DNA from 4 places in the Parafrankia sp. FMc2 genome. Region 2 is predicted to be linked to each of the others. Evidence: riboswitches for the same ligand, from Rfam matches in the RefSeq annotation. Region 2 holds a riboswitch; each other region holds the start of a gene.
What was found. Region 2 has a riboswitch for cyclic di-AMP ahead of AB1460_RS29415 (peptidoglycan-binding protein). Riboswitches for the same ligand answer to the same signal wherever they lie in the genome.

Region 1: it holds a riboswitch for cyclic di-AMP, as region 2 does, so the genes downstream of both, AB1460_RS10160 (C40 family peptidase) here and AB1460_RS29415 (peptidoglycan-binding protein) in region 2, are expected to answer to the same signal.
Region 3: it holds a riboswitch for cyclic di-AMP, as region 2 does, so the genes downstream of both, AB1460_RS30895 (transglycosylase family protein) here and AB1460_RS29415 (peptidoglycan-binding protein) in region 2, are expected to answer to the same signal.
Region 4: it holds a riboswitch for cyclic di-AMP, as region 2 does, so the genes downstream of both, AB1460_RS17245 (transglycosylase family protein) here and AB1460_RS29415 (peptidoglycan-binding protein) in region 2, are expected to answer to the same signal.

What each region holds. Positions count from the first base shown of each region.
Region 1 covers NZ_JBFLUG010000020.1:65,896-71,081, reverse strand. The annotation lists gene AB1460_RS10170 (DUF4139 domain-containing protein) at 1-919, opposite strand, end outside; gene AB1460_RS10165 (hypothetical protein) at 1,967-2,359, shown strand; cyclic di-AMP (ydaO/yuaA leader) riboswitch at 3,128-3,295, shown strand; gene AB1460_RS10160 (C40 family peptidase) at 3,532-4,410, shown strand.
Region 2 covers NZ_JBFLUG010000133.1:9,400-14,585, forward strand. The annotation lists gene AB1460_RS29395 (helix-turn-helix domain-containing protein) at 1-599, opposite strand, end outside; gene AB1460_RS29400 (LppP/LprE family lipoprotein) at 714-1,274, shown strand; gene AB1460_RS29405 (hypothetical protein) at 1,441-1,791, shown strand; gene mce (methylmalonyl-CoA epimerase) at 1,811-2,236, opposite strand; gene AB1460_RS29415 (peptidoglycan-binding protein) at 2,532-3,305, opposite strand; cyclic di-AMP (ydaO/yuaA leader) riboswitch at 3,577-3,772, opposite strand; gene glyA (serine hydroxymethyltransferase) at 4,298-5,186, opposite strand, start outside.
Region 3 covers NZ_JBFLUG010000153.1:10,018-15,203, forward strand. The annotation lists gene AB1460_RS30880 (DUF3592 domain-containing protein) at 1-510, shown strand, start outside; gene AB1460_RS30885 (SDR family NAD(P)-dependent oxidoreductase) at 533-1,291, opposite strand; gene AB1460_RS30890 (helix-turn-helix transcriptional regulator) at 1,434-2,279, shown strand; cyclic di-AMP (ydaO/yuaA leader) riboswitch at 2,786-2,988, shown strand; gene AB1460_RS30895 (transglycosylase family protein) at 3,002-3,379, shown strand; gene AB1460_RS30900 (hypothetical protein) at 3,892-4,668, shown strand; gene AB1460_RS30905 (GNAT family N-acetyltransferase) at 4,712-5,186, shown strand, end outside.
Region 4 covers NZ_JBFLUG010000044.1:47,555-52,740, reverse strand. The annotation lists gene fbaA (class II fructose-bisphosphate aldolase) at 1-310, shown strand, start outside; cyclic di-AMP (ydaO/yuaA leader) riboswitch at 1,510-1,758, shown strand; gene AB1460_RS17245 (transglycosylase family protein) at 1,764-2,447, shown strand; gene AB1460_RS17240 (transglycosylase family protein) at 3,763-4,506, shown strand; gene AB1460_RS17235 (DUF3151 domain-containing protein) at 4,696-5,124, shown strand.

The DNA of each region.
Region 1 (5,186 bases), on a different contig from region 2:
CCGCCGCCGTGACCGCCATCGCGTCCGCCGCGGCGGCGGGCTCCGCCCCGGACGGCGGATACGCCCGTCCCGGGGTTGTCGTGACCGCGGGCAGTTCCAGGTCGACGACGATCGTGCGGGTGTCGGGAGCCGGCTGCGCCCGGCGGGCCTCGATCATCCTGCCGATCGCCGAGAGCTCTCTCTCCGCGCGGTCACGCTGCTCGGAAAGAGCCCGGCGGCGCGTGTGCACCGCGGCGATCTGCGCGGCGAGGGCATCTCCGACCAGAAGGAGTTGTGCCGCCGCATCGGCGCCCCCCGCCCCGGCACCAGCCCGGGCGTCACCGGCCGCCGCCGCGCTACCAGCGGACCAGCCGCGGGCGAGTGCGCCGGCGCCCACCCGCGCCGCCACATCCAGGAAGGAGCGGCGGGCGCGCTCGGTCTCGTCGCCGTCGGCGATCTCCGCCAGGAGGGCGCGCAGCTCGTCCTGTCGAGCCCGCAGATCAGCAAGCGCGCCGGCATCAGGCACCGCCCGCGCCTGCGACACCACCCGGACCCCCAGCACCCGGGCCGGACCCGTACCGCCTACCCGCACCGAGTCCTCGTCGAGACCGAGCGGCAGCCCGTGGACGGCCACTTCCACCCGGGCCACCGCCGGGCCCGCGTCCGGCGAGCCAGCTGCCGAGACTGTTGCCGGACGCGCGGCGTGCGCAGCTGCGTCGAGCTGGCCGCGCCGCGTCACCCGAGCGGCGGTGGGGTACACGACCACGGCGGTGATCGGCGCGTCGAGCTCCACCACGGCCGGCGGGCCCGCGGTCTCCCGACCGCCGGTGCCGGTGCCGGACCCGGATCCTGCCGATCCGCTGTCCGTACGGCCACCATCTGGCGCACCCGCGCCCGGCGAGCCTGGGACGTCCGGTGCGTCGTCCGCGGTGGCCACCATGCGATCACCATACGACGCAGAACGATCGACGATCCCTTGTCCCGCGAGCCGCGGGACGCCTGGCCGCTCCGAGCTGCCGGGCGCCGGCGACCCATCGACCCGGACGGACAGCGGGAGCACCCATGGTCACCGAGCGAGACCGATGCCCTGGGCGAGGGGCTCGGCGCGGATGGCCCGGCAAGGCGAGATCATCGCTCACTCCGGCCAGTTCCGTGCCGGCGCGACTGCCCCGCGCAGGCACGGTCGACAGGTACCGCCGCGGTGCGGCCAAAGGCGGCGCGGGCCCGCCGGGCCATTGTGGCCAGCGATTAGGCCCGGCCCGGCCGGTCCTAACGGAACCGAAGCGGGCGTAGCACGGAGATTCATCTCGGCGGTCCGTCGATCGGCGCCGTACACGCGGGTGGAGCCGACCGCGGCCCGACTGCGGATATATCGGCGGATGCTCTGCGGCGGTCATCTGGATCGAACTACGGAATATGATTCACGCGATCTCCGCGATTCCACTTCCTTTTTTCGGCACCCCGGCCGAACCGCGCTCCGGCCGGGATGGCGCCATCACCGCTGGTGGCCGATCGAGCACATCGCAGCTCGCGGAAAACGTGACACCGCGCCCGTCCGGGACAAGATTCGGACCATCGGTGACCGTCACCCAACGTAGTTCTCAGGCCGAAGTGAATCCGCGCGCGTCAGCGATGACCATCGTCGACCCGGCACCCGCCACCGGGCGACCCCAAGATCGGTTGTTGTGGACCGGGAGTTCGACAGTCGTCCGTACCCATGCCGATCCGGGTCGATCCGGCGCGCCCGGGGGCATCCGTTGGTCGACACCCGCCCGGCGGTACCCGTTCCGGTCGCCTTCCGTTGGCGGTCGGCCGGATCCGGCCGAGAACATGCCGAAAGGCCTGTGCGTCGACTAACGTAACCAACCGTGTCGGAACTTCGGCGACGGTCGCGAGCGGCGCGGTGGTGCTCCTCCCAGCTCCCCTACGCCGGCAGCGCGGCGCCTGCAGGCCGGTCCGGCACGGTCACCAGCATCCGGAGCCGAGCATGACGCAGCAGCCGTACCCCAGGCACCACGAGATCTCCATCCTTCCCGGCCGCGGCGACCTGATGGCCGAGCTCGCCAGTCGCCTGGAGGCGCTGGACGCGCTGCTGAACCGCCTGGAGGACGCCGAGCGCCAGGCTGCTGACGCCGGAGAACACATTCTCCGCACGCGGCAGTGGCAGGAGGACACCGTCCGGACCCTGCAGGAGGAGCGCGCCCGCATGCGCCAGCGCCAGCAGGCGTTGGATGACCTGGCCGAACATGCCCGGGCGGCCGTAGAGGCCCTGCACGGCAGCCACCGGACGCTGCTCCCCGAGGTGCGCCAGCTCGAGGTTGAGCTGCAGGTCCTCGACAACTCCGGTTTTCTGAGCCGCCGTCAGAGTCGGCCCCGCTGACCAGCCCACACTGACAGGCTGCGCCGGCCAGTTGCACCAACAACGCTGTGCTGACCGGATTGCGCTGACGAGATTACGTTGGCCGACCCCGTCGACCGGGATGCGTCCGGCGTCGGCGTCCGGGACCGGCCTTAAGCCGTCTCGCTCTCCGTGGCCTTGTGGCAGATGGACATTCGCCGGCCCTTCGCGTGCAGCGACTTTCCGGGCCGTCCGTGACCTCCGAGCGGCCCGCGCGCAGCGGCCATCCGCGCCCCGCGCACCAGCGCGGCGCGGCTCGGCTCGGCTCGGCTCAGGAACAGGAACAGCCGGCATCAGGCGGAACTGGCATGACACAGGCACCGACGTGCCAGTGAGCGACGGCGGCACGGGCCGCGGACTCCCGAGCCGGCCAGGGCGGATCAGCGCTCCGGCGGATCCCCCGATGACCCCCGACAGCCCGGCGAGCCGGCCGGAGCAGCCTCGCGCAGCCCCTCGCTCAGCCCTGAAGGACGCTTGCCGAACGCCTCGCCGCGGCCCCGCAAACCGGGAAAACCTCGTCACCTAACGTGTTCGTCCGTGATCCTCGTGTGGCCGCCCGAAAACGTGACGGGAAGCTCAGCACCCCCTCTGACCTGGGCTTATGCGGCTCCACAAGGGGCCCTTCTCTGCGCACTCGACGTAGTTGGGGGGGACTAGTGTTTACCCACACCATCCGTGTGGACTAGTCTCGCTTGCGACGTCACGACAACACCGGGCCGAACGCCGAATCCTGCCCGCGGCCCCGGTGTCCCCTCCGAGTCGTCACCTCGGGCAGGAGCGGGGGACCCACCTCCACCGACCGGCACCAAGAAGTGGTGCGGGTCTAGGGGTGAAGTCCATCGTGTGAAGGTCGCGCGACGGACCGGGCAGCCCAGCCCGAACCCGACAGCTCACCTCGCAGGCGTACGGGAAGGAACGCAACGTTGTCTGCGCAAAGCGTGCAGCTTGATACTGAGAGACGCCGGCAGCAGGAAGGCCGCGGTCGCCACCGTGCGCCGTCCGCCCCCTCGGCGTCGAGTCGAGCCAGGGCCAGAGCCCGAACGGTTGCAGCCGTCACCACGGGAACCGTCGCGGTCTCCGGCGTAGCACTCGCCGGTTGCGCTACCGACATCAACGCGGATGCCGCTTTCGACGAGGGCACGAACACCGCCCCGATGACCCTCGCGACCCAGATCGGCTCGCGGCTGGCAGTCGACGGGGCCATCCAGGCAGCGACCACGACCGGCGGCAGCACGGGTACCGTCCTCGACGCGACCACGGACATCTCCGCTCCGACGCTCTCCTCGAAGATCGATGTCGGCCTGCGGGTGACCACCCCCGAGCTCACGGTCAACGCGAACGAGCCGGTCAACATCGGTTTCTCGCTGTACAACGAGCAGAACGACGCTCCGCTGGCCGACCAGCTCATCAAGGTTCAGGTCAAGCTCCCCACCGGGTGGGCGACCTTCCTGCACCTCACCACGGACGACCGCGGCTTCGCCTCGTACACCGCCCGGGTGCTGACCACCACGAACGTCACCGCGGTCTTCGACGGTTCGGACGCTCTGCAGTCCGCCCACTCCGAGAACGACGCGACGCTGACCGTCCGGCCGACACCGCCGCCGCCGCAGGCCTCCCGCCGCGCGGACCGCCCGGCCGTGAGCGTGGACACTCCCACGGTCAACGTCAACCTGCCGGCCAGCTCCATCGGCGAGAAGGCCGTCTACCTGGCCTCGCTACACGCCGGCAAACCCTACGTCTACGGCGCCGAGGGCCCGAGCTCCTTCGACTGCTCCGGGCTCGTGCAGTACGTCTACCGGCAGCTCGGCAAGAACCTGCCGCGCACGACAGACCAGCAGTACGCGGCCACCACGCGCATCTCCCAGTACAACAAGGCGCCCGGCGACCTGATTTTCTTCGGCAGCCCGGGCAACATCTACCACGTCGGCATCTACGCCGGCGATGGCAAGATGTGGGTCGCGCCCCGCAGCGGTGATGTCGTCAAGCTGCAGACGATCTACACGACCTCGTACCTGGTCGGTCGCATCCCCTGACGCGGACGTGAGCCGCGGTCCACGGCACAGCCCTGGGCCCGTCACTCTTCCTCTGAGAGCCCGTACGAACCGTTGACGGGGTGGCCAGTAGCACTGGCAACCCTGTTCCCGGAACGAGCCGCCGCGCGATCTCCCCCTCCGGTCGCGCACGGCTCCGCCGCCGGGTCGGGGTTGTCGGGATCGACTCCGACCCGGCGGGCACCAGACCATGCGCGGCTCCAGACCGCACACCGCTGGACGGCGCACCAACCAGACCCGTCGACAGGTCCCCTGTACCGGACCGGCGTAGCCCCGCGATCGCTCCGCCATGCCTGAGTTCGTCACAACGCCTGCGGCCTTGGGAAACGCCTGCCTCAGGCGAGCTGTGGATCCCAGGCCGGTAGGCCGTTGCGACATCATTCTACTTCGGCATAAGCGGTGTAGATGGGGCGGAAACCGTCCAGAATGCGACCATCGGGCATCAACGAACGCCCTACAGCTCGAAGCTGGAACCACCAGCACCACACCGGAGCACCACCGAGATCCTTCCGGCCGGACGGACGTCAGATCCCCCCCCATCTGACGTCCGTCCGGCCGGAAGGCCCCGGACTCCGCTGGCCGCTCGTCCCGATCCCCCCCCCATCGGACCGGGCGGCCAGCGGACTCTCCGGCCAGCCATCCGGCCACCTCTGGGTCTGTCGGGGCCGTTAACCCCCTCCCGGCGACGCCGACAGACCGCACCGGCCCCGGCCGCAGCCCCCTCGCGAGGGGGCTGCGGCCGGGGCACGGAACCCCCA
Region 2 (5,186 bases):
GCCGCGTGCGCCAGGGCGGTGCCGCCGCGGGCCAGAGCCAACGCGTCCTGCAGCCGCAGGATGCGGGCCAGCGTCTTCGGACCGTAGCCGAAGACGGCCCGGCAGCGCCGTAGCAGCTGGCGTTCGCCGATCCCGGCGGCCTCCCCGACCTCGGCCACACTCGCCCGCCGCCTGACGCCCGCCAGGACGGCCGGAACCAGGCGGTCGTCCACGAGGGCCGAGTCCACCGGGCGCGCGGCCAGCGCGTTCTCCAGCGCGGTGACGGGGTCGGCTGCCTCGGCCACCTGCTCGGCCAGCCGGCGTGCGGGGCCGTCCCCCCAGACCTCGGCCAGCGGGACCCGCCGATCACGCACCTCGTCCGCCGGGACCGCCAGCAGCGCCGGCCCGCGCCCCGCGTCGAACCGCAGACCGGCGAAGCGGGAGCCGGCCGGCCAGGTGGCGAGCGTCGCGGTCGTGTCGGGCCCGGCGATCAGCAGGGTGCCGTCGGCCCAGATCACATCCATGCAGCCGTCGGGCAGCACCCGATGCTCGGCCGGCTGGTCGGCGCCGGCCCGCCAGGCGGTCGCCGGCAGCCGCCGCGCTGGCCGTTCGCGGTACATCTCCCGACGTTACCCGGGCTGATTCCCGGCAAAGCGGCTCCGGGGCGGGCAGGCGGCCGCATCCGCGCCTACCGTCGGCCGGTCGGCAGATACGAGGTCAAGGGAGCGATCGCCTTGCGTCGAATCGTGCTCATCTTCGTCCTGACCGTCACCGCCCTGCTCGCCGGGGCGATGTCGGCCGCCTTCGCAACGCCGTCCGCCTCCGTGCCAGGCACCTCCGTGCCAGGCACCTCCGCGCCCACCCCGCCAGGTACACCGGGAGCCGGTCCCGCGGCAGCGGTGCCCGGCGGCGGCCTGAGCGCGGCGCAGGCGGCGAGTCTGGTACGCAGCCAGGGATACACCCCGCTGGGAGTCAGCGGCTACGAGCCGGGCTTCGCGCTGAGCGTGATCGTCGGTCGGCTGTCGTCGTCCGCGGACGGGCATCCGCAGCAGGCCTTCTTCTTCCACCGGGGCAGGTACGTGGGCACCGGGACGACACCGAGCGCGGGAGTGCGGTGGGTCTGGTCGACCAGCGACGTCGTTGCCCTGCAGTACGACCTGTACCGCCCGGGTGACCCGATGTGCTGCCCGTCCGCCGGGGCCGCGACCGTGCGGTTCGGCTGGGACGGCAGCGGGGTCGTGCCGCTCGACCCGATCCCGCCCAGCGACTGGTCCGCGCCGCTGAGCCGCCGGTGAGTCGCCGGGAGGCGTCACTGATCCGCGGCTGAGCCAGGCCACGGGCCCGAGCCGGGCCGAGACGAGCCGGGCCGCAGGGCTCTGGAGTGCCCGCCGGGCGGTGCCCGCCGCGTCGTGCGGCGGGCACCGTGACCGGCCTTCTTCTACGTCATGTAGAAACGATGTCGTGGGTGTGCTCTACGACCTCGTTGTCGTTCTTCATCTGATCGGTATGGCGATGATCGTCGGGGGGTGGCTGGCCCAGATCCGCGTGCCGCACCCGGTGATCACGCCGGGGATCCTGCACGGGGCCCTGGTGCAGATCTTCACGGGGATGATCCTGGTCGGGCTTGCGTCGAGCGGAGCTGTCGACCAGGACCTGAACAACACGAAGGTCGCGGTGAAGCTGGCGGTCGCCGCGGCTGTCGCGGGCGTGGCCGTCGTCGGCAACGCGCGCGGGAGCGCGGCCCCGGCGGCCCTGGCTCACGCGGCCGGTGGGCTCGCCGTGGGCAACGTCGCGATCGCCGTCCTGTGGTGATCGGCGCCCCCGCTGGCCGTCAGTGGTCGGCGGGGGCCTCGACCAGCTCGGTGAGGACGCCGCCGAGGCTCTTCGGGTGCAGGAAGGCGATGCGGCTGTTGGACGTCCCGTGCACGGGCGTCTTGTTGATCAGGTCGAAGCCGGTGACGGTGAGCGCGGCGAGGGCCGAGTCGATGTCACCCACGCCGTAGGCGATGTGGTGGATGCCGGGGCCCTTCTTCGCCAGGTACTTGCCGACCGGGCTGTCCTCGCGGATCGGCTCGAGCAGCTGGACGTAGGATCCCCCGGTCTCGCCCTTGTGGACCAGGAGCATCGCCTCGCGGACGCCCTGCGCCTCGTTGGTCTCCTGATGCGCGACCTTCAGGCCGAACGCCGCCTCGTAACGAGGGATGGCCTCCTCGAGCGAGGCCACGGCAATTCCGACATGGTCGATCCTGGTCAGCACAACAAACGCTCCTGCATCGTGGGACGGTCGGCCCGGAGCCTCGTCCGGCTCGGGACCTGGACCTGGGCGACGTCCGGTCCCAGGTCCAGCCTTCGAGACTGCCTGGTGGGAGCCCGACGGTCCACCGAAGTGTCGGGCGTGCCACACCACAGGTGCTGGAAGCGTGACCGCGCGTGACGCAGCTCACCCCGTGAACGGGACCGTCCCCGCCACGGTCCCGCGCGGCCGTGATGGCCGGCGGAGGTCGTGACGGGGACGGGTCCCGCGATGCGGGGGGCCGAGAATCAGCCGAGGATCAGCGGAAGAGCTTGGCGTGGGTGGCCGGTCCGACCACGCCGTCCGGCACCAGGCCGTTCTTCGTCTGGAAGTCGATCACCATGTGGTTGGTCTGCGGGCCGAACCGGCCGTCGATGGTGATCGGGTAGCCGAGGGTCTGCAGCTTCTGCTGGACGAGCGCGACATCCCAGCGCACGCCGGTGACGCCCAGGCGCATGTAGCCGCCGCCGCCCGTCCAGGGGGAGGTGGAGCTGCCGCCGCCGGTGGCACTGGAGGTGGTCGAGACCGTGGTGGTGCGTCCGCTGCCGACCGCGGCGGCCGCCGCGGCACCACGGGACAGGAACCTGTTGTGCCAGCCGTTGTTGTAGGCGCTCCAGGCCCGGATGCCCTGCATGTCACACACGCGCTTGGCTGCCCAGGCGTTGACGTTCGGGTCGTACAGGTTGCGGCTGCCGACCCAGCTGCTGTGGGCACGCAGGTTGATCTGCCACAGGCCGCGGGAGTCCTCGCCGACGGTGGCATGGGCGGTGGTGTTGCCGGCCGACTCGGCGAGGGCGACGGCCACCCAGGTGCTGAGCGGGATGCCGCGGCAGGAGGGGAGGCCGGCGTTCTGCGCCGCCTGCGCGATGGACACGTCCGAGATGGTGGCCGCGCTGGCCGGGCTGGCGGTGAGGAACAGTCCCGCGGAAGCGCCGATGACGCTTGCCGCCGCTACCGCCGCGGAACGGCCGCGGCCAGGGGAACGGCCGTTGCTGGGCTTGGACCTGGGCATGCGGTGTTTGCCGATCGACATCTGAATGACTCGTTTCTACGTTGAAGAGCAGCCGGGATCCGGCGGCCTAGGGCGCAGATGATCCGTGTACGGATCAAAAAATGGCAACGAAAGGTCGCCACGAACAGCGCAGGATTCGGCGCGCGTTTGTGGGAACGATGTGAAGAACTTTCGGGCCCGCGCTGGGCCTAGCTTCCAGGAATCAACCCCGAGGGGCGGGCACCAGGTGGCCGCCGCAATGTTCCGGGGGACGAGGGGAAGCCCCGGCTGCAGTTCCATGCATACGCATACGAAGATCCTTCCCGTACGCCTGCGGGGTTAGCTGTCGGGTTCGGGCCGGGAAGCCCGGTCAGGCGCACGACGCGCGCCGACTTCACCCCGAGGGCGGCCACCGCGGCGGCCGCCCGGAGGAACGTGGTTCCCCCGCTTCTGCCCTGGTGATCTCGGAGGGACGACGGGCCAAGGGCAGAACTCGGCGTACGGCCCGTCGCTTGCTAAGGAGCCAGCACACCGTAACGAACTACTAAGGGTAGTCGCAAGTACTAAATTCCCACCAATTACGACGCATGGCAGTCACGTTGCGTGCTCTAGGTTCTGTGACATCTACCCTGTGTCATGACGAAGGCGGTCGGATCCGCTGCGTGGGGACGATGTGGCGAGCGTGGCGGATCAGGCGGCCTCCCGCACCGCCCGCAGGCCGGCAAGGAGCGGGGGAGGGTCGGGGGCGCGACAGGACGTGACCCGGCCAGCATCGGCGAGAGGCGAGAGGCGGGAGGCGGGAGGCGGGGGCGGCCCGGCGAACCCGTCGGCCCGGTGAGGCCGCAGGCCCGGGTGCCCGTCCGGGCAGGCCAGTCCGGGCAGGCCACGGCCCGGGCGCGCGACGCACGCCCGGGCCGGGACGGATCGGAAACGAGTCGGACGGTCCGGGCACGGTGCGCCGCCCGGGCCGCCGGTCGGAAGATCAGCGGGAGATCAGGACAGGGGCCGGACGGGAGATCGGGAGGAGGACCGGATCAGACCCAGCCGGACATCGGGTACGCCGACATCAGGTCGCGCACCTCGCCGGAGATGCGGGCGAGGGTGGCCTCGTCCTCGTCACCCGCTGCCTTCACCGCCTCGTCGATCCAGGCGGCCAGCGCCGGCATCTGCTCCGGCTGCAGGCCACGCGTGGTGACAGCGGCCGTTCCCAGCCGCACGCCCGACGGGTCGAAGGGCTTGCGCGGGTCGAACGGGACGGTGTTGTAGTTGAGCTCGATACCGGCGCGGTCAAGCGCCTTCGCCGCGGGCTTTCCGGCAACGCCACGGCTGGTCAGATCAATGAGGATGAGGTGGTTGTCGGTGCCACCCGTGATGAGGTCGAAACCGCGGCTGGAAAGCGCCTCGGCGAGCGCCTTCGCGTTCGCGACGACACGGTGCGCGTACTCCCGGAAATCCGGGGTGGCGGCTTCCCGCAGGGCGACCGCGATGGCTGCGGTGGTGTGGTTGTGCGGACCGCCCTGAAGGCCGGGGAAAACGGCCTTGTCGATGGCCGTGGAATGCGTTCCGTCGGTGAGGATCATCGCGCCGCGCGGGCCGCGCAGCGTCTTGTGGGTGGTCGTGGTGATGACCGGGGCGTGCCCCACCGGCGACGGGTGGGCGCCGCCGGCGATCAGGCCCGCGATGTGGGAGATGTCGGCGACGAGGACCGCGTCGATCTCACGTGCGATCGCCGCGAAGCCGGGGAAGTCGATGGTGCGGGGGATGGCCGTGCCGCCACAGAAGATCACCTTGGGACGGTGCTCCAGGGCGAGGTCGCGGACCTCGTCGAGGTCGACGCGGCCGGTGTCGCGGCGCACGCCGTAGCGGATCCCCTTGAACCAGCGGCCGGTGGCCGACACCGACCAGCCGTGGGTCAGGTGGCCG
Region 3 (5,186 bases), on a different contig from region 2:
GCGGCCGTGGAGTACGACGAGCGTAACCCGCACCGGGCCCGCCTGCCTGGCAGCCGGTGGTACTGGGAACTTCCGGTGGGAGCGGCTGCGATCGGTCTGGCGACACCCGCGGTCGCCGTCTGGATCTTCTTTCGCCGTCGCCGGGAATACCCTGGATGGGAGTCGCTGACGGCCACCGAGATCGCCGACGTTCTTGCGGCACCTCGGGCGCCATGGTGGCCCGGCGCGCCAGCCGCTGACGCGGCGGACGCGCTCGGGACCCACAGTCGGCGTTCAGTTCAGATGCTGCGTCGGGACCAGCAGGAGATCCACCGGATGTTTCCGGCCTGGGACCTCTGGGGCGTTTCCGGGGAAGGCTCGGTCGAGCGTTGGCCGGCTGGTCAACGGCTGAGTACGGCGGTCGACGAGGTCTGGTGTCGGCGTCGGCGCGGGGAGCCGTGGCGGCTGAAGGTCATCCTGCTGGACCGACCGCCCTCCCCGGAGAGGACCACCCCCGCCGACCAGGGCTGACGGGGAGGCTGTCGAGCCGGCGTCAGAGGTTCTGGCCGCCGGAGAGCTCGATACGGGTGCCGTTGGCCCAGGCGAAGCCGTCGGCGAGGATCAGCGGGACGGCGGCGCCGATGTCGTCCGGCTCGCCCGCCCGGCCGAGCGGGATCGCGCCGGCGACGGCCTCGTTGACCTGCTTGTTGTCGCGGACGAGGCCGCCGCCGAAGTCGGTGGCGATCGCGCCCGGCACCAGGACGTTGACCCGGATCCGGCGCTCGCCGAGCTCCGCGGCCTGGTAACGGGTCAGCACCTCGACAGCGCCCTTGGCCGCCGCGTACGCGGCGTTGCCCGGATAGGTGAAACGGGCCAGGCCGGACGACACGTTGAGGATGCGGCCGCCGTCGACGAGCAGCGGCAGCAGCGCCTGGGTGAGGAAGAACGGTGCCTTGACGTGGACGTCGAAGAGCCCGTCGAACTGCTCCGGAGTGGTCGCGGTGAAGGGCGCGTGCAGTCCGAAACCGGCGTTGTTCACGAGGTAGTCGACATGGTCCGTACCAAAACCGTCGAGGACGGAGCGGACGTCGGACGCGAACTGCGGGAAGCTTCCGCTGTCGCTGACGTCGAGCTGCAGGGCGGCAGCCGGCACTCCATGCTCACCGACCTGGGCGACGAGCGCGTCCGCTTCCGCTCTGTTCTGGTTGTAGGTGCCGATGACGCCGACGCCAGCCCTGGCGAGGTGGCTGGCCATGCTCCGGCCGAGGCCGCGGCTCGCGCCCGTGACCAGGGCGATCCTGGTGTTCGACATGATTCCCTCCGGGGGTGACGTTGCGTGACGACGGTGGTGCTGGTCCCACCGTGTCACCGCCGCCGCGGAAGGTGGACGTCCAACGCACCCCCGGATTGCCAGTACGGGGATAAGCCGTGGCTGGGCCGTCAGAATCGGAGCAGTGGAACGTGAGGAGCTCGGAGCCTTTCTGCGCCACCGTCGGGAGCAGCTACGGCCGGCGGACGTCGGCCTGGTCGGCGGCGCCCGGCGCCGGGCGGTCGGCCTGCGCCGCGACGAGGTCGCCCTGCTCGCCGACATGTCGACGGACTACTACGAACGGATCGAGCAGGCCCGCGGGCCGCGGCCGTCGCCGTCCATGCTCGGCGCGATCGCACGGGCACTTCGGCTGACCCTGGACGAGCGGGACCACATCTACCTGCTGGCTGGCCAGCATCCGCCGTCCCGGCACGAGTCGTTCGGCTATGCCGACGCCGGGCTCATGTACGTGCTGGATGCGGTGGCGCCGTCGGTGCCGGCGCACATCTGCGACGACCTGTCGACCGTCGTGGCGCAGAACCCGCTGAACGTCGCCCTGCTGGGACCGATCGCCCAGGCGCCCGGCCGCCGGAGCAACTTCCTGTGGCGCTGGTTCACCGACCCGCAGCTGCGGGCGCGCTACCTGCCCGAACAGCACGAGACGCTCGGCCGCGACTACGTCGCCGACCTGCGCGCCACGCTCGGCCAGCGCCACCTGGACGACGAGGTGCGTGCCCTGGTCGTCGAGCTCTCCGCGGCCAGCGCCGAGTTCCGGGACGTCTGGGCCCGTCAGGAGGTGGCCGTCCGGCGGACCACCCGCAAGGTCATCCTGCACCCCGAAGTCGGCCGGCTCGACCTGGAGTGCGACGTCGTGATCAGCCCGCCGTCCGGCCAGCGGCTGGTTCTCTTCCGTCCGCAACCAGGCACCGGGACGGGTGAGCGGTTGGAGATGCTCGCCGTGCTGGGGACCCAGACCTTCTCCGAGCACTGATCCTGACGCCCTCGCCCTCGCCCACACCGGCGGCGCGGGATGACGTCGGCCGACACGGGGTGGAGCAGGCGGCCCCCCGGATTCCGAGACCACTCGGATGGCTCTGGCGTCCGCCTGCTCGGGAACGCGAACGTGCTTCTACTGTATGAAAACGCCTCATGTCGCTCCTGTCCTTTATCTAGCGAAAATCGAGAATTTTCTGCTCGAATCGGCGGCGGGTGCCACGCGAGCGGCGAAGAATTTTCCGGACCATCGGGGCCGAATCTCGTGACGCAGCCGGCGCGATCGCCGGCGGGTCGTGTCGAGGTGCCGCTGGGAGGGTGAGTGCCCTGCCACGGTCACCGCTCACTGTCCGGAAATATCGGGCGTCGGTGAGGGATGGCGGCCGGGGGAACGTCCTCATGCAAGCTCTCATCATCGATTGTGATGGCCGTCACAATCGCTTGGAGAATGTTTGCCGGTGGCGTGTAACGTCGTTGCCGTGCTTCCGACCTGGGGAGTACACGCCGGGTGGCACGCCGAATCCCGCCCCGCCCGGCGCACAACGGATCTGAGGGTGGGAGCGGGGGACCCAAGTGTTCCCGGGCGTTCTTTCTGGACGTCCTTGGGGTGAAGCCGTCAGCGCTTTGTGGCGCGGATATGTGTGTGCGGCCGGGCGATTCCCAGCCCGAACCCGACAGCTAACTTCGTAGGCGTGGGGAAGGACATTCATTTTGTCCGTTATGACTTCGGGTGCCCGTAAGAGCCGTCGTTCGATCCGCCGTGGCCGCGCTCTGCTGGTCGCACCGGTGCTGGCCGCGACGATCGGTGGCGGAATCGCGATGTCCCAGCCGGCCAGCGCTGCCGCGCGGCCGGATGCCCACCGCTTCCTCAGCGCGGTGGTCCCCTGTGAGTCCGGGGGCAACCCGGGTGTGGTGAACGAGATCGGTGCGGGCGGGCTGTTCCAGTTCCTGCCGAGCACCTGGCGTGGGGTCGGTGGGCAGGGCCTGCCGCAGCACGCCAGCGCGGCGGAGCAGTGGAAGCGCGCGCACATCCTCTACGCGCAGCAGGGCACCAGCCCGTGGTACGCCTCCAAGAGCTGCTGGGGATCGAAGATCTGAGTCCGGCACAGATCCATCTGATCCACCTGATCCACCTGAACAATCAGTGCCCAACGCGTGCGGCTGTTGAATCGACGGCCGGCGTCAGGGGCGCCGCCTGAACTACGGATTCGGGTCGTCCCACCGGTGCGCCCGGACGTCTACAGACGTCCGGGCGCACCGGCATGTCCGCAGGTGGGAGCCTGCTTCGATGCTTTCCGGTTCCCCGTTCCCGACGTCCCGGCTGCGGGAACAGGGGTGCTGATGCGACGCGAGATCACGCCTGGATTGTTATCCCTATTCAGGGAACCTGAATTCTCTCGCGCCCGCAGTAGGCGCACTTTGAGACGAGTGTCTGCTAAGTTTCGTCCAGCCCTTCCGTCCTGGTATCGAACGAAAACGACCGATACCTTGCGTGCGGAAGATTCATGTACGGAACAGTTCAGTCGGCATGGAGTGATGGCCTGATGGGCGTGGGTGTTCGGACTATGCATGGCCGGGGCAGGCAGGCGGCTGGCTCGACGCGCGGTCGGGTGGCCCCGCGGGGGGCCGGGGACCGGCGGCGCGGCTGGTCGACGGCGTCGTGGCGCGGCGGCCTCGTCGCGGTGGCGACGGCCTTCGCCGTGTCCGCCTGCGGAGGTGACGACGCGGCGTCGTCGGCCAACCCCGCCCCGCGGACGACTGCGCCGTCCGCGGTGCCGACGTCGTCCTCGCCCGCGGAGAACACCGACCTGTCGCCCGCGGACTTCGTGCTGACCGAGGGCCCCGCCACTGCCGGGTTCGCGGCCTCCGCCGAGGAGCCCGCCGATCCCGAGGAACAGACCGATCTGTACTCCATCGTCGCCGGGTGCCTGGGTCTGCCGGCCCCGGCGCCCGGCGACGAGCCGCAGGCCAGTGCCGTTGGACCCACCTTCAACAGCCCCGACGAGATCTCGTCGATCGACTCCCTGGTGGAGATCGTCTCCGACGAACAGGTCGTCCGGGACCGGGAGCTGCTGAAGAACCCGCGGCTTCTGGAGTGCCTCGGCAGCTTCTACGAGCAACCGGCGGAAGGCGAGCCCGCGGACAGCGGCATCGAGATCATCTCGGTCGAGGAGCAGCCCGCGCCCACTGGCGCGCTCGCCTACATCCGGGCGGTCATGAAGCTCGGCGACACGGCGGATGCACTGGTCCTCTCCATGGACAGCCTCATCTTCCTGGAGGGGAACGTCGAGGTGACCGTCAACTACGTGAACACGGAGCAGGCGGCGCCGCGGGAACGCCTCCAGCAGATCGCGGACCAGATCTCGGAGAAGCTGCGTAACCGGTAGCCGGCAGCCGGTCCTGAACACCGTGCCACGGCAGACTGGACGGGTGAACGATCCTGCCTCCCCGATCCGGTTCCGACGGCTGGCGGAATCCGATTTCCCACTACTGCGCGGGTGGTTGGCCCAGCCGCATGTCGCGCGGTGGTGGAACCACGAGACCACGATCGAAGCGGTGCACCGTGACTTCGGGCCGGCGGCGCGGGGCGAGGAGCCGTCGGAGGATTTCCTCGCCCTGCTCGGCGGGACGCCGGTCGGCCTGATCCAGCGATGCGCCTATGCCGACTACCCGGAGTACGACGCCGAGCTGCGGCCCGTTGCCGACGTCCCGTCCGGTGCCATGAGCGTCGACTACCTGATCGGCGATCCGGCCTGGACGAACCGCGGTATCGGGCCGCGGATGATCGCTGCGATGGTCGCTCGAACGTGGTCGGATCATCCGGCGGCCACGTGCGTGCTGGTGCCTGTCTCGGCGGCGAACCGCGCGTCGTGGCGGGCCCTGGAGAAGGCGGGTTTCCGCCGGG
Region 4 (5,186 bases), on a different contig from region 2:
CGACGCCAAGCCGTTCAACCTCGTCTTCCACGGCGGAAGCGGATCAGATCTCTCGGAGATCCGCGAGACGCTCGACTACGGCGTCATCAAGATGAACGTGGACACAGACACCCAGTACGCCTTCACCCGGCCCATCGCGGACCACATGTTCCGTAACTACGACGGCGTCCTGAAGGTGGACGGCGAGGTCGGGGTCAAGAAGGCCTACGACCCGCGCACCTACGGGAAGGCCGCCGAGGCCGCGATGGCCGCCCGCGTGGCCCAGGCCTGTGAGGACCTCCGCTCGACCGGCCGCTCGATCGGGGTCTGACCCGCAGACCGGACGAGGGTCCGCTTTCGTTCTCCCGGGGGCGCTCGTGTCCCCCGGGAGTATCCCTCCCGCGGCAGCGCATCTCTGGCGCACTGCACGACGCCCCACCGCCCCACCTCTTCCTCTTCACCTTCCTCTTCACCTCTTCACTGCGTTCACTGCGCATCGGCGCTCCCGGTGGCCCGGGCGGCCGGTTGTCCGCCGCCCGGACCGGTCACCCGAGCCGTGTGACGACACACCCGCCCGGCGATGCCGCGCACCGATGACCATCCGCACCGCCCTGTCCGCCGGGGTGCACCGCCCTGTCCACCGGGGTGGAGGAGCGGACAGCCGGTCCACCCGGCGGCATCCCAGGAAGATCATGCGCCGCTCAGGCGCACCACCCCTCGGCATAACCGCCCAGGACACCATCAAGGGCACAGCAGCCCGCCCGTCCGCGCGCCTGGCGCTCGCGGGCCTCGTTCTGGCCGGACCGGCCTCGAGTGGCCGGACCAGCACCGAGCCGGCGGCCGTGCACCGGGCACCGGGCGCCTGCGCCGCAGCCCCCGCGAACGGGCTGTGGCCGCACCGTGTCCTCTTCTCCAGAAGTAGTCCCGCCGTGTCTGGACTCCTGAGTGGTCATACCGCGGATCCCATCCGTCCCGGTACGACCCTCCGAGACCAAAGAGACACAGAGAGGCACCAAGTGGGTCGAGGTCGCATGACTTCGCAGGCCCGCACAGATGCCCCGCAAGATCCACAAGGCCGCAACGGAAGCGTCACTCGACGCACCCGGAAGACCCCCCAGCACTCCGGGCATGGCAACGCAAGATACACTTGAGTTAACACATAGTTACAGTTGCGTATCTCACACCACGCGGCACGCGAGGTCCCATCAGCACGACGATATGAATTCTTTGACTCGCTGCTGACAGCGCGACGCCGGCCGGATAGCGTCGGCGCATATTCCGGTCGATTGACCACAGCGCAGGCATTGCCCGCGATCTTTCGCGAGCGTGATCAGCCGTCTCTAATCGCCCGTCCCGGAGCGCCAGCCAAGTTAATGAGCGCGCCTGCGCGCGCGATACCAGCGGCCCCGACGAACCTCAAGGAGGCTCGCCGCGGTGTGCTCTTCTTCACGTAGGGCATTCAATGCTTGTCGCCGGGCCGGACAGCGTGGTTATGGTCTTCGCCGTGCCCGGAGACAGGCCGGGCACCCGACGGGTGGCACGCCGAATCCCTGCCCCCATCCGCCGGAAACAGAAACCCGATGGCAGGAGCGGGGGAACCAAATCCCGGGCGCCGAAGTCAGGCGTCCTTGGGGTGAAGCCGCGAGGCCGACGACACCGATGAAGAAAATTCTTCCTCGCTGCCGAAGGCACAGGATTTCCGGAGTTCCTGGCACGCGGCCGGGCTTGTTCCCTGCCCGAACCCGACAGCTCACCTCGCAGGCGTGGGGAAGGAAAACTCACGCATGTCCGACGCACGTACCAGTGGCCGACAACGCCGCAGCAGTACCCGCAGCCGGGCCCGCACCTTCGTCCCCGTAACCGCCCTTGTAGCGGCGGTCGGAGGCACAATCGCCATCAGCCAACCGGCGAGCGCCGCGACGACCTGGGAAGGTCTGCGGCAATGCGAGTCCGGTGGCAACTACACGACGAACACCGGTAACGGCTACTATGGCGCTTACCAGTTCTCCCCCAACACCTGGCGCAGCCTCGGGTACTCGGGGCTCCCACACACGGCTCCGCCCGCCGTGCAGGACGAGGCAGCCCTGAAGCTCGCGCTCCGCTCCGGGTTCGGCCAGTGGCCGGTCTGCGGCAGCGGAATGAGTGGCAGCCAGCTTCTCCCCGGTTCCTCGTCGTCAGGCGCGGGCAGTCAGGCCTCCCGCGCGGCGGAGCGCACATCCCTGGTCGCACAACCCGCCACCGCGGGCCTGCCGACTCTGGGGCGCGACTACGCCCCGTCCGTTCACAACCAGGTCAGCGACGAGGTCAGGACCTGGCAGAGCAAGATGAACTCGCTCGGATACCCACTGACGGTTGACGGTTGTTACGGGCCTCTGTCCGCGGCCGCAGCGCGTGACTTCCAGGCGGCACGTGGCCTGATCGCCGACGGGATCCTTGGGCCGCAGACCTGGGCGGCCACCTTCGGCTGACGCCCCCATCCCACGCAGCGGACCGCCCGGTCACCTGCCCGCGCCCGCCTACCGGCGAACACGGCGCGCTGGCTGACTGCCGCCGGACACGTTGCGCCCTTCCGCGAAGGCCGCCAGTTCTCCCGCCAGGCTCTGCCAACCGACCGGGGAACCAGGCTGGACAACGCGCATCCCGTGCGAGCACAGATCACCTCCGGGCCCGGCGCCTTCCCCGCCGGCCTGCCTCAGGCCGAGCCCACGCGCCGACTTCCCCGCTCCGGTCCGGACAGACCCCGTTCCGCGCAGCCCGAGAGCCCTGGATGCAAGCGCACTCGCACCTGCCAATCGCAGCCGCCCCGTCACCACGCGGCCGCTGACCGGTCTCCCCTGATGTGCGACGGACCGACCGCCCGGCGTTGACCCCGCCGCAGGCGGCGGAACGCGACGCGGACCGCCCCAACGATCCGTGTGTCGCAGCACCGGGCGGCTCCCGCCACAGCAAGATCAGTACGGTGGCGGGGGCCTTACCACCATCTCGGGCCATGGGTACCGGTCACAACGATGCGGCGGTTCCCCCCGCGGTCCTTCTCCACGACCGCCGCCGCCCAGCCCGTCGCCGTGCCGAGCCACGCCAACAGCACCGGTCCTGGCCAGACCGACGCCGCCACACGCCGGTGACCCCGGCGGGCGAGCGTGGCTCGGCGCGATCCCCCGACAGCCCCGCCCCGTGCCCCCGGGCGCTCACATCTCCTTCACGACCACCCCGGCACCAGCCCGCCGCCGTCCCGACCAGCCCGCCGAGTTCACGCCCAGCTCGACGGCTTCACGCCCACCTCGACGGGACATCCACAACGACCGCATCCGGCCGGTCCGCGCCAGACGGGACCCGCCGCGCGACGCCCGTCGCGGCAGCGGTAACGTTGTCGGGATCAGGCGTGATGACCGCCTCATCCTTCTGTAGGGGAAAACAACCCCTTCGGGTGGCTCTCATGTGGTCCTTCCTGATACCTCACAACCACCCGGATTTGCGCCGCCCAGGGAGATCTCGCTACAGTTCCGCCCACTCGCCTCCCCCGGGGCGAGGTCGCGTGGACGGACGCCGAGTCCTGCCCCCGTCCACCCGGCCGGAACGAGAGCGGACGATACAAGGGCAGGAGCGGGGGACCCACATCCGGACGCGCACCACGCGTCCTAGGGGTTAAGCCACCGCCACAGGTACAGCGCACCGGAACGCGCCCGTCCGAGGAGACGGGCTCCGGGCACCCCTGGACGGCGACCGGGCAGCTTCCAGCCCGAACCCGACAGCTCACCCCGCAGGCGACGGGAAGGACACCTGATGCGGTCGCACGATCGTGATCCCGTCCGTTCGAACGGCCGCGGCGGCAGACACCGCGCCGTGCAGCCACCCTCGGCGGCCACTCGCGCGCTGCGGACCACCGGAGCCGTCACGGCACTGGTCGGCACCGGGCTTGCCGTCACCGCGGCCCCGGCCGGAGCAGCCACCGCCGAGGACTTCAGCCGGCTGCGCCAGTGCGAGTCCAGTGGCAACTACGCCATCAACACGGGCAACGGCTTCTACGGGGCCTACCAGTTCGACCAGCGCACCTGGTCGGGGCTCGGCTACCCCGGCCGGCCGGACCAGGCACCGCCCGCGATGCAGGACGAGGCGGCCTACAAGCTCTACAACAGCCGTGGCTGGTCGCCGTGGCCCGGCTGCACCAGCAAGCTCGGCCTCACCCGCAACGGCCCGGCGCCGGCGTCCTCGGGCGGCGGGGGCGATGTCATCGCCCAGGCGCTGACACCCGCCGAGCCGCCCATGACCCTTGACCGCGCACGGTCCGAGGTCGGCAGCAGCTTCGGCGGCGAGGCGCTCAACGTCGGGATGGGCGACGAGGTCCGCGCCGACGCCTTCGTGTGGCAGGCGGAGATGCGCGAGCGCAGGTTCGTCCTGACCGTCGACGGCAAGTTCGGCCCGGAGTCGCAGGGCATCGCCGCCCTGTACTCGTACCTGACGAGAGTCAGCGACGGCCAGGCCGGTGTGGTCGGGCAGAACCTCTGGGGCGCGACAGTCAACGGCTGACGGGCGACGGGCCCGTCATGGCGGGCCCTCCCCCGGGCCTCATGCCTGTCTGGCAGGTCGCGATATGCCTGTCTGGCACGAGGCCCTCCTGCTTCGTCCCCAGAACTGACCAGGACCGGTCCAGCGCGGCTCCGCCGGGCCGCACCGCCCGGCGACGGCGGCGGGCGGGCGTCCGGCAGGATGGTGCCCATGACGACACCGCCCGCAAACCCGAACCTGTTGTCGGGCCCGCCGCCCACGCTGCTGCCGTCGGACGCGACGGTGGCTGAGGCGGTCGCCTCGGGTGCCGCCGCGGAGACCATCGCCGCCCGCTTTCCCGCTGCGAGCATCGGCTGGGCGCTCCTCGCCGAGGAGGCGATGCGGGACGGTCGGCCGGTGGCCGCGTACGCCTACGCGCGAACCGGCTACCACCGGGGCCTCGACCAGCTGCGGCGCTCCGGCTGGAAGGGGCATGGGCCCGTTCCGTGGTCGCATGAGCCGAATCGCGGGTTCCTTCGCGCGCTCGCCGCGCTGTCCCGTGCCGCCGCGGAGATCGACGAGACGGACGAGGCCGCCCGGTGCCGGCAGTTCCTCAGCGACAGCGACCCGGTAGCTGCGCGTGAACTCGGCCTCGCATAGTCACCGACGAGGCACCTGACGTGGCCGGCTGGCCCGGCTCTCTTCCGGACAGGCCCCGACGG